Regions from separate parts of the Peribacillus sp. TE19612 genome, predicted to be linked through region 1. Evidence: riboswitches for the same ligand, from Rfam matches in the RefSeq annotation. Region 1 holds a riboswitch; each other region holds the start of a gene.
The links. A riboswitch is a leader RNA that binds a small molecule or an ion and turns the genes downstream of it on or off. The one in region 1 is predicted to bind thiamine pyrophosphate.
Positions count from the first base shown of each region.

Region 1 (3,283 bases):
CCTTCATTCTGGAGATTGAATAAATGATAGTTAGGAGTTTAAATCATGAAAGAACACATAGAGTTTAGAGAGGCAGAACTATCTGATCTACCCAGAATTGTTGAAATATATAATTCGACAATTGCTTCAAGAATGGTCACGGCAGATACGGAACCTGTATCCGTCCAATCGAGGGTTAAATGGTTTGAGGAACATCATTCAGAAAGTAGACCGCTATATATCATTACTATAGAAGGGAAAACCGCTGGATGGATGAGCTTTCAATCCTTTTATGGCCGACCGGCATATAATTCCACTGCCGAAATCAGTATTTACATTGATGATTATTTCCGGGGAAAAGGAATTGGACAAATTTCGATTCGAAAGGCAATTGAATTGAGTCCAAAATTAGGTGTTAAGACTTTATTGGGTTTCATTTTTGCCCATAATACACCAAGCCTTAAGCTTTTTTCCAAATTCGGGTTTGAAGAATGGGCACATTTACCTCAAGTTGCCGAGATGGATGGCATTGAGCGGGATTTGATCATTCTAGGTAAACGTGTCGATATTTAATATATAATTCTTTAGAGCTATTGCCTTGAGCAGTAGCTTTTTCAGATTAATACAGGTCGAATTGCTAATTTAAAAATACCTATATGCTTCTTGAAGGGAAAAATATTCAGAATCTCTTTTACTTGCTAAGGCATTCAATAGCGTATCCAATTCTTGACTGGCTTGTACAGTCAGCAGATTTGTTAAGCCGTATATCGCTCCCAACTTTATCATTTCCTGTCTCTTCTCTTCTACTTTTTCTATAGTTACCTTACGGCAAGGCATCATAGTCACCTCCCATTTATTCAATATTTTTACACTTTCATCATAATGAAACCACTAGTTAAAATCAACTATTTTTCAGAAATTAAATGTGTTATTTTATAGGTAAAATGTGACAAAACACCTATTTTGTTATTTAATTATGTATAATTTGTGTCGTTTTCTAATAAACGCAAAAAAAGCATCCACTAGTGTAGACTGCGAATGCTTACATCATATCCCTTATCCAAAAATCCAAATATTGTATTCCGTTTACTATGTCATCCATTCAGAAGGTGACTCGTTATTAGGTCTATTTATAACAATCTTATATTCATCTTCAAGTACTTTTAATGGGGCATCATAAAGGTGCCTTTCATCAGAGGTTTTGTATACTCCATTGGCCAATAGCTCTTCAATGAGTTTTGCCTTCCTCTGTTCAATCCTCTTAAATAATTCTGCCATGTAAATGGCTCCTTTCCCAGTCGTCCTAGTGCCTGCTTCTAGTTAGCTAAACTTTATCAACTTGTTTGATTTCACCAAATTATATATACCTTTTCTAGTATGTCACTAAACGTTATTTCCCAAAAATAAAAGCCCCTTCTAATTTAAGAAGAGGCTGACAGTGTCCGTACGGCTCTTCTTATCTTCCAAGCATATGCTTGTTGGATTTAGCACAGTTCCCTAAACGGGTCCGCTGCCGAGGTTTCTTAGGGCCAAGTCCCTCCACCTCTCTGGATAAGAATTCGATATATAATGATGTAGAAATGATTCTATCCTAATAATCTTCAAAAGTCAATTACCTGGTTCTCCCTTTTTTCCTGGACATAAAGTGATACCTCTTTCAAATACGGGTTGCATTTTCTTGTCTTTCTGATATGATGTCAGTAATTACATACAATTCACACCACTAGGGGAGTCTTTTTTAAGACTGAGATGGAATTAGTTCCGGACCCTTTGAACCTGAACCGGCTCATACCGGCGGAGGGAAGTGGATGATATCGTCCATTTTACAGACTATATCCATCTACCCCGTTCCGTATTCAGGAACGGGGTTTTTTATTCAACAAAGGGAGCCATTCTATAGGAGGATGAACAATGGAGAATACAAAATTAGAAACATTCAGTGATAGACTGCACGCACGGGCAAAAGAGATTTGGAAAAGGAACCATTCACATCCCTTTGTCCAGGCAATTGGAAACGGTACACTTCCTGAAAAGAAATTTGCCTATTACCTGAAGCAGGACTATGTCTATCTCATGGATTATTCCAAGCTCTTTGCTTTAGGTGTCATCAAAGCCCATAACATCGAAACCATGGCAAAATTTGCGAGCATTTTAAATGAAACCCTTCAAGTGGAAATGGATATTCATCGGCATTATGCTTCCGAATTCGGGATCAGCTCCAAGGAATTGGAAAATACAGAACCTACTCCAACCACTCTAGCCTATACAGGTTACATGCTAAATGCAGCTCAGCATGGGACTTTGGCAGACTTGATCGCCTGTCTCCTGCCCTGCGCTTGGGATTATTATGAAATCGGTTTGCTATTAAAAGAACAAAATGGAGCAGCACTGGAAAACAATCGCTACGCAGATTGGATAAGGTCCTATTCATCTCCTGAATTCGGGGAAGCACACAAGTGGCTGATCACTTTGTTGGAAGAATTGACGGAAGGCATGCCTGAAAAGGAACTTCTTAGATTAGAAAAGCACTTTTTGGTTACTTCCCGATATGAATATTTATTCTGGGACATGGTTCAAAATGAGCAGGATTGGCCTCTGTAGGTGGTTGACATGAGGATGAATCCTATCAAGAAACTGACATTGACTGCCATGATCACGGCTTTAACGACGCTGACCAGTTCATTTATTTTCATCCCTGCAGGATTTGCAAAAATCTTTCCTATTCAACATCTGGCAAATGTCCTGACGGCGGTTCTATTGGGGCCTGCATATGCTGTGACACAAGCTTTTTTAGTTTCCATCATTAGAAACATGTCTGGTACCGGTTCAATTTTCGCCTTTCCCGGCAGCATGATTGGTGCACTTTTGGCCGCCATCCTTTATCGAAAAACACAAAGCTTAAAATTCGCCTGTTTAGGGGAAGTGATCGGGACCGGCATTCTCGGTTCCCTGGCCTGTTATCCGCTTGCAACCCTCCTATTGGGAGAAAAAGCTGCTCTTTTTGGTTTTTTACCGGCTTTTATGTTCAGTTCATTCGCAGGGGCGATTTTAGCTTTCATATTACTTAAAATACTGCTAAAAAATAATTATATGAAGGGGTTTTTTTATGAAAACAGCATTAACGATCGCAGGCTCTGATTCAGGGGGCGGTGCTGGAATACAAGCGGATTTAAAAACATTTTCTGCACATGGTGTATTTGGAATGTCTGCCATCACAGCCGTAACCGCCCAAAACACAATGGAAGTCCGTTCTGTACAGCCCATTGAAACAGCTATCATATCGGATCAAATTGCAGCTATCTTT
Region 1 covers NZ_JBWCCL010000011.1:69,789-73,071, forward strand. Annotated here, with positions in the region: gene ACZ9AO_RS19120 (N-acetyltransferase family protein) at 46-552, shown strand; gene ACZ9AO_RS19125 (aspartyl-phosphate phosphatase Spo0E family protein) at 622-816, opposite strand; gene ACZ9AO_RS19130 (Fur-regulated basic protein FbpA) at 1,069-1,257, opposite strand; SAM riboswitch class I at 1,433-1,537, opposite strand; TPP riboswitch at 1,695-1,799, shown strand; gene tenA (thiaminase II) at 1,891-2,580, shown strand; gene thiW (energy coupling factor transporter S component ThiW) at 2,596-3,117, shown strand; gene thiD (bifunctional hydroxymethylpyrimidine kinase/phosphomethylpyrimidine kinase) at 3,086-3,283, shown strand, end outside.

Region 2 (3,283 bases), on a different contig from region 1:
CACATCCAGATGGTCCCAACAATAACACTTTTTCTCCCTGATCAAATGATAGTGATAGGTCCTTGAATATCAAAGATTCATCACCGGGAAATTTCATTCTTAACTTTTCAACAGAAACGATTGGTTCCATGGCCCTCAACCTCTTCTTTTAATCAAGTTCTGCATAATCTTTATTGGAAACCGGACGCACAAGATTAGTTACCCCTGTTGCTTCCAGGACTTTAACTAGATAATAAGCGGTCACACCTGCAAAGAATATGGAACCCACAAACCTCGCTATCATGAATAACGATAGATTCCAAGTAGAAAGCGCACCTATTTCCCCGTATGCAAAATCCATGATAACTGATGCCAGGCAGGAAGCCATCGCAGCTAAAACGGCCACCGGCATATTGAATTTTTTATATTTGAACCCCATGAACACCAGTTCCGCGAACAAACCTTGGACCACCCCATATAACAGTACAGTCAGCCCCCATGGGGAGCCTAGAAAGAATTCCCCGGAAGCTGCAGCTATCTCCGCCAAAAGTGCCACACCCGGTTTCCGTAAAATGAAAAAGGCGACAGGGCCAGCTATAAACCACATTCCATAAATAAGTTGATCCAGATGTAATCCTAAAGGTTTAACGGAATAATAAATCGAACCCCAAAGGATATAAACGATTCCAAATGCTACCGCAATCACGATCGTGACTAATATATCCGTTAATTTCAATCCTTTTTTCATTGTTTCATTCTCCTTTTATACTTCTAATGTTCCCTTATGAACGGGCCATGTCTCTAAACGATAAGCCATTTCCCAAAATGAGTATTCATATTGGCTGCTGAGAATAAAATGCTCTTTCATTCTCGCCTTATCTTCTTCAGTTACTTTTTCAGCAATCTCATCCAGCCTCGCAATTTGTTCTTCCACCAAAGTGCGGAACCACTCTCCTCCGTAAGCCGCTATCCATTCTTGATAAATTGGCTCTTCGGGCATGCACCCTTGCAGCTTTTCACCTATCTCATAATACAGCCAGTAACACGGCAAGATAGCTGCAATAACATCTCCTAAATGTCCCGAATAAGCCGCACGATACATATGGGAAGTATAAGCATAGGCAGTCGGGGCAGGCTTGAAATCTTCCCGTTCTTCTTTTGTGATGCCTAATCTCTCGGAAAAATTCTCATGAAGCTTCAACTCCGCTTCATATGTTCCTTGTGCATGGCCGGCAAGCCTGCTTGTTGTATGTAAATCTGTAGCTTTGACTGCCCCTAAGGCTTGAACTCTAGCAAAATGAGATAAATAATAGGCATCTTGCATGACATAAAAACGGAAACACTCCAATGGCAATGTGCCATCTCCTATTCCTGCTACAAACGGATGATTAAAACTAGCTTCCCAAATGTGATCAACTTCCTTACGGATTTCCTCTGAAAACTTCATGTCCATTACCTCCAAATTGTATTTTTTCATTGAACGTTACAGAAAAAAACACTTATCACCCCTTTTTTTGCAAACAAAAAACCACTTTCTTAAACGTAAAGAAAGTGGTTGTACAAGAAATAATACAGAAATGTATAGTTCCAGACCCCACTTCCCTACGCTGGTATAAACCAGATCAGGTTCTAAGGGTCTTAAAGTCATACTTCAATCTCAGCTTTTGTCGGTAAAAAATCAACTTTTACCTATAAAGCACCCCTAGTGGTACAAATTGTATATTAAATTCATTTGCCTTTATATTAACACGATAAATCCAATTGTCAAACGTATTAGAAAAGTTTTCTTGATTTAGGGTTACTAAACTTTCAATCTTGCATAACCCCCATTTACCCGGCGTTTAACGGCACTTTAATCCATGGGTTTCATTACAGAATTCACTCGTGAATTCTACTTGTTTACTCGTGAATTTAACTGTTTTACTCGTGAGTTTGGCCGGTTTACTCGTGAATTTAGCCATTTTACTCGTGAATTCTTTTATTCTCTAAAAAATGGCCTATATGTCAGAGAACAGTTGCATGACTGTCCGCTGACATATAGGCCATCTACTAAAAAACAATATTATATATTCGACGTTGCTTTTAGTTTTATATTTCCCTCAAGCTGTAGTTTATCATAGCTGCCATACCTCTCTTTCACAACGAGTAACGCCAAGGCAGCCATTATGCTCGGAACGGTGAAGGCCATGAATGCATTTTGCGGCGAATAGTTTGCAGCCAGCAGCAATCCTATTAATGTTGGGGCAACAATGGCTCCAATTCTACCAAAAGCCAAGGCCCAGCCTATCCCGGTAGTCCTTATCTCCCGCGGATAATATTCGGATATATACGTATTGGCTAAATTCATCGTGCCGACTGTACAGGCTCCTCCAAAAGCGATCAGAATATATAATGCTATTGGATTAGAGGTCAATCCTAATATGACAAAACAGACCGTACCTATGGCACAGAGGGATACAAGTACTCTTCTATGGCCTATTTTCCCAACTAAGTACCCGCCAATTATCGATCCGCCAATTTGTCCTATTCCTGATATAAGATTGAAAGATAAACTGGATGTAAGGCCGTATCCCGACTGCTGCATGATTTTGGGTAACCATGTATTGAGTCCGTATACCATTAGTAAACAATTAAAGGCGGCTACCCAAAACGCAAATGTGCTAAGCGTACGCTTATTTTCAAAGAGTTTCTTGACTGGAAAGCCCTTTGCCCTTTCTTGGACTTTGGCAAACTCATAATCGTCCGACTCTTTATAGTCGCCGTCTGGATCAATGCGATTCAGGATTCCAGCAATCTTTGCTCCTTGTTTTCGAATAACATAATACGAAAGCGATTCAGGAAATTGCTTCATGAAGAATGGCAGTGCCAGTAAGGGAAGCGCCCCTATCCAATACAAAACCCTCCAACTCAGTTGTTCCATTACATACATTCCAATTAAAGAAGCAAGTATGCTTCCGATGGAATAACCGCAGTACATAGCGGTTACAATGAGCACCTTATTCTTTTTGGGTGAGTATTCCGCCATTAAGGAGATGACATTTGGCATTAATCCTCCCATTCCCAAGGCTGCTATAAATCGCATAACCGAGAAAAAGGCAGGATTCGGGGCAAAACTTGAAAGCAATGTAAAAACGCTGAATATACCTATACAAATGGCCAGCACTTTTTTTCTCCCTATTTTATCCGCCAAAGGTGCAAAAATGAGTGCTCCTACCATCATTCCGAACAATGAATAACTTGCTATTCCGCCAGCTTCGACTGGCGTCAAGTTCCATTCCTCCATCATCAATGGCAAACCTACTCC
Region 2 covers NZ_JBWCCL010000001.1:368,345-371,627, reverse strand. Annotated here, with positions in the region: gene ACZ9AO_RS01765 (ABC transporter ATP-binding protein) at 1-130, opposite strand, end outside; gene ACZ9AO_RS01760 (ECF transporter S component) at 149-727, opposite strand; gene tenA (thiaminase II) at 743-1,426, opposite strand; TPP riboswitch at 1,562-1,693, opposite strand; gene ACZ9AO_RS01750 (MFS transporter) at 2,042-3,283, opposite strand, start outside.
Region 2: another riboswitch for thiamine pyrophosphate. It lies ahead of tenA (thiaminase II); the one in region 1 lies ahead of tenA (thiaminase II).

Region 3 (3,283 bases), on a different contig from region 1:
GCAAAGCATGGCCGTTCCAAACCATCCAATCATGGCAGCACCAATCGCAGAAGTGATATGGTCGTATCCAGGAGCTATATCCGTCGTCAATGGTCCCAGGGTATAGAATGGTGCTTCTTGACAGACTTCCAGCTGCTTATCCATATTTTCTTTAATCAAATGCATCGGTACGTGACCGGGTCCCTCCACCATGACTTGAACGTCGTGCTTCCAAGCAATCTTCGTCAATTCCCCAAGTGTTTCCAATTCCGCAAATTGTGCCTCATCGTTTGCATCTGCAATGGATCCCGGACGGAGACCGTCACCTAATGAGAAAGAAACATCATACGTCTTCATGATTTCACAAATCTCTTCAAAGTGTGTATAGAGAAAACTTTCTTGGTGGTGGGCCAAGCACCATTGTGCCATGATGGAGCCTCCCCGGGAAACAATACCCGTAACTCGCTTTGCTGTCATGGGGATGTATCGCAAAAGTACACCAGCGTGTATGGTGAAGTAATCGACACCTTGCTCAGCCTGCTCGATTAATGTATCCCGGAAAACTTCCCAATTTAAATCTTCCGCGACCCCATTCACTTTTTCCAATGCTTGATATATCGGAACCGTCCCAACCGGCACAGGTGAATTCCTGATAATCCATTCCCGCGTCGTGTGAATATTCTTTCCTGTGGAAAGATCCATTATGTTGTCTGCACCCCATCGTGTGGCCCAAGTCATTTTCTCCACTTCAGCTTCGATCGATGAACTGACAGCTGAATTTCCTATATTCGCATTTATCTTCACGTGAAAATTACGTCCGATGATCATGGGCTCACTTTCAGGATGGTTAATATTTGCCGGAATGATTGCCCGCCCGCTAGCTACCTCTTCCCTTACAAACTCAGGGGCTACATTTTCCCTGATCGAAATGAACTCCATTTCTGGAGTAATGATCCCTTTGCGGGCATAATGGAGCTGGGTTACGTTTTTTCCTTTCACCGCACGCAATGGTTTTCTTTTCAATCCCGGAAAAACTTCGGCATTGGATTGTGACTCCACTTTTCTATATCCGTTATCTTCGGGCTTTATTTCACGCCCTTCATACTCTTCAACATCTTCCCGTTCCAGAACCCAGCTGCGTCTAATCGGGGCAAGGCCTTTATGAATATCAATCGGATATTCTGAATCCGTATAGAAGCCGCTTGTATCATATACACGTAAAGGCGGATTCTCCTCTTCACCGAATGCCCCTGTCGTCGGACTTAGCTCAATTTCACGCATAGGTACTTTAATATCGGGTCTAGATCCCTCAACATACACTTTTTTACTCCCGGCAAAACTGGACATAATTGAAACGTTCATGTCATTTACTGAATTACTCTTCATGATTTCATTTCTCCTTTTTAAGTTCATTTAAAAAGGACAAAATCCAATCCATTTCGCACGAAAAAGCCAGGTCTCATATTTAAGACCCGGCTAACGTTAGTATGACTACAGAAATGACCAATTGAAATGTCATCGTTTAGTAGATTCTAACTTCCCCACGCTGGTATGAACCAGATCAGGTCCTGAGGGTTAAGAAGCTTAAGCGCTTCTCTCTCAGCCCAACTTTTATTGGACACCCCTAGTCTGAATAATTTAATTGATTACAGGGTAACTATATCTCACCCTTTTCATTCTGTAAATAATTTGAAAGACCTAATATTTTATTGCAACTCTCCAAAATTTGTTATTTGGAGGAGGACCGCCAATTAATTCCCCAGGCTCTCAAGGATAGGGAAAAGCTCCTCTAAATGCGTGATTTCATAGGTTGGAAGCACTTCATTCCGTTTCTTATCATGGCGATTTATCCAAACCGACTTTATACCTACCCGTGATGCTCCAAGGATATCGGTCATTAAATTATCGCCGACCATCAATACTTCATCCTTATCAAGCTCCATGATTTGCAAAGCATGCTCAAAAATGGAGGCATCCGGTTTACCTCGACCAAATGCACCTGAAATCACGATTTGGTCGAAATAAGGAACCAGTTCAGGCGTTATTTCAAGTTTGGTATTTTGCAGTTCAGGAGATCCGTTCGTTAGCAATAGCAATTTGTACTTCCCTTTTAATTCATCCAGAACACGGAATGTTTCTTCATAGATAAATGGCTTTTTGCGTCTTTCGGCCGGGAAACGTTCTGCCAGTTCAAGCCCAAATTCCGGGTCATCGATCCCTAATGCCTTCAAGCCCCTCGTCCACGCTTCTTTCCGATAAGCCGGTACAATCCCGGCCATCTTCCGGAATTCATCATGATCATCCTGAAAATTCCCCCATAGTCCCTCAAATGGATTGATTCCGATCATTTGAGTGAATGCATATGTATCGTAAGAAGAATAAAGATCACGCGCTTCCTTCCGCACCGCTTCTTCAAACTCGTCGACATTCAGACCATATTTCTCCTTGGCAACTTCACATGTGGCCACAAAAGCCTCTTTTACACTTTTCTGATCCCATAGTAATGTATCATCTAAATCAAAAAAAACTGCCTTCAGCAAAATGTCCACCCCTCTTTCCCAATATTGAATTCGTAAAAATTACACTATTACAATAATAAACCACAACCAATAAAAAAAGAATAACTATTCGGAAAATGCATGCCTCTTTCTTCGCAAAATGGCTTACCTTTTCCGGTGGGGAACCATATATTCATTTCCCTTTTCCGCTTTCAAATACATACAATTTTCCATTACTGGCAATCTTGAACTTTGGACCGGTGAACCCCCGTCGGATCAGCTCTTTCCTCATATATACCATGAGGGCGGCATGACTCACGATCAGAACATTCCTTTCCCCCTTTGCAAAGACTTCATCCAATACATTATTGATCCTTTGCTCTGCAATCTTAATTTCCGCCCTTGTCTGCTTGTTGATCACCGAGCAGCAGCGAATCCAGATGGCCCAAAGGATGAACGGCAGCTTAATCCTTCCTCTCAGAGGGGGAGAAGGTATTTCCCGCAGCTCCTCCATCCGGTGAACTGTGCCTGGAAAGATGTGTTCCGCTGTCTTGACGGCTCTCGACATATCACTGCAATAACATTCCTGCCATTCCTCCACGCCAAATAAAGTCGTTCCATAAATAATATCCGCTGCATCATAGTCCACAAACCATTGCTTCATATCATCCGCCGTCACAGATTTCCCAGTAGGAAATTCATGTGCCACCTTAAAATGCCGTACCAAACCAATTTTCATATATTCTCCTTTTTATCTTTTAAAATATACGTTTCTTTTTCTTGTAAAAAGCCCTTATCAATATATT
Region 3 covers NZ_JBWCCL010000003.1:33,586-36,868, reverse strand. Annotated here, with positions in the region: gene thiC (phosphomethylpyrimidine synthase ThiC) at 1-1,365, opposite strand, end outside; TPP riboswitch at 1,501-1,615, opposite strand; gene ACZ9AO_RS06090 (HAD family hydrolase) at 1,731-2,519, opposite strand; gene ACZ9AO_RS06085 (histidine phosphatase family protein) at 2,671-3,216, opposite strand.
Region 3: another riboswitch for thiamine pyrophosphate. It lies ahead of thiC (phosphomethylpyrimidine synthase ThiC); the one in region 1 lies ahead of tenA (thiaminase II).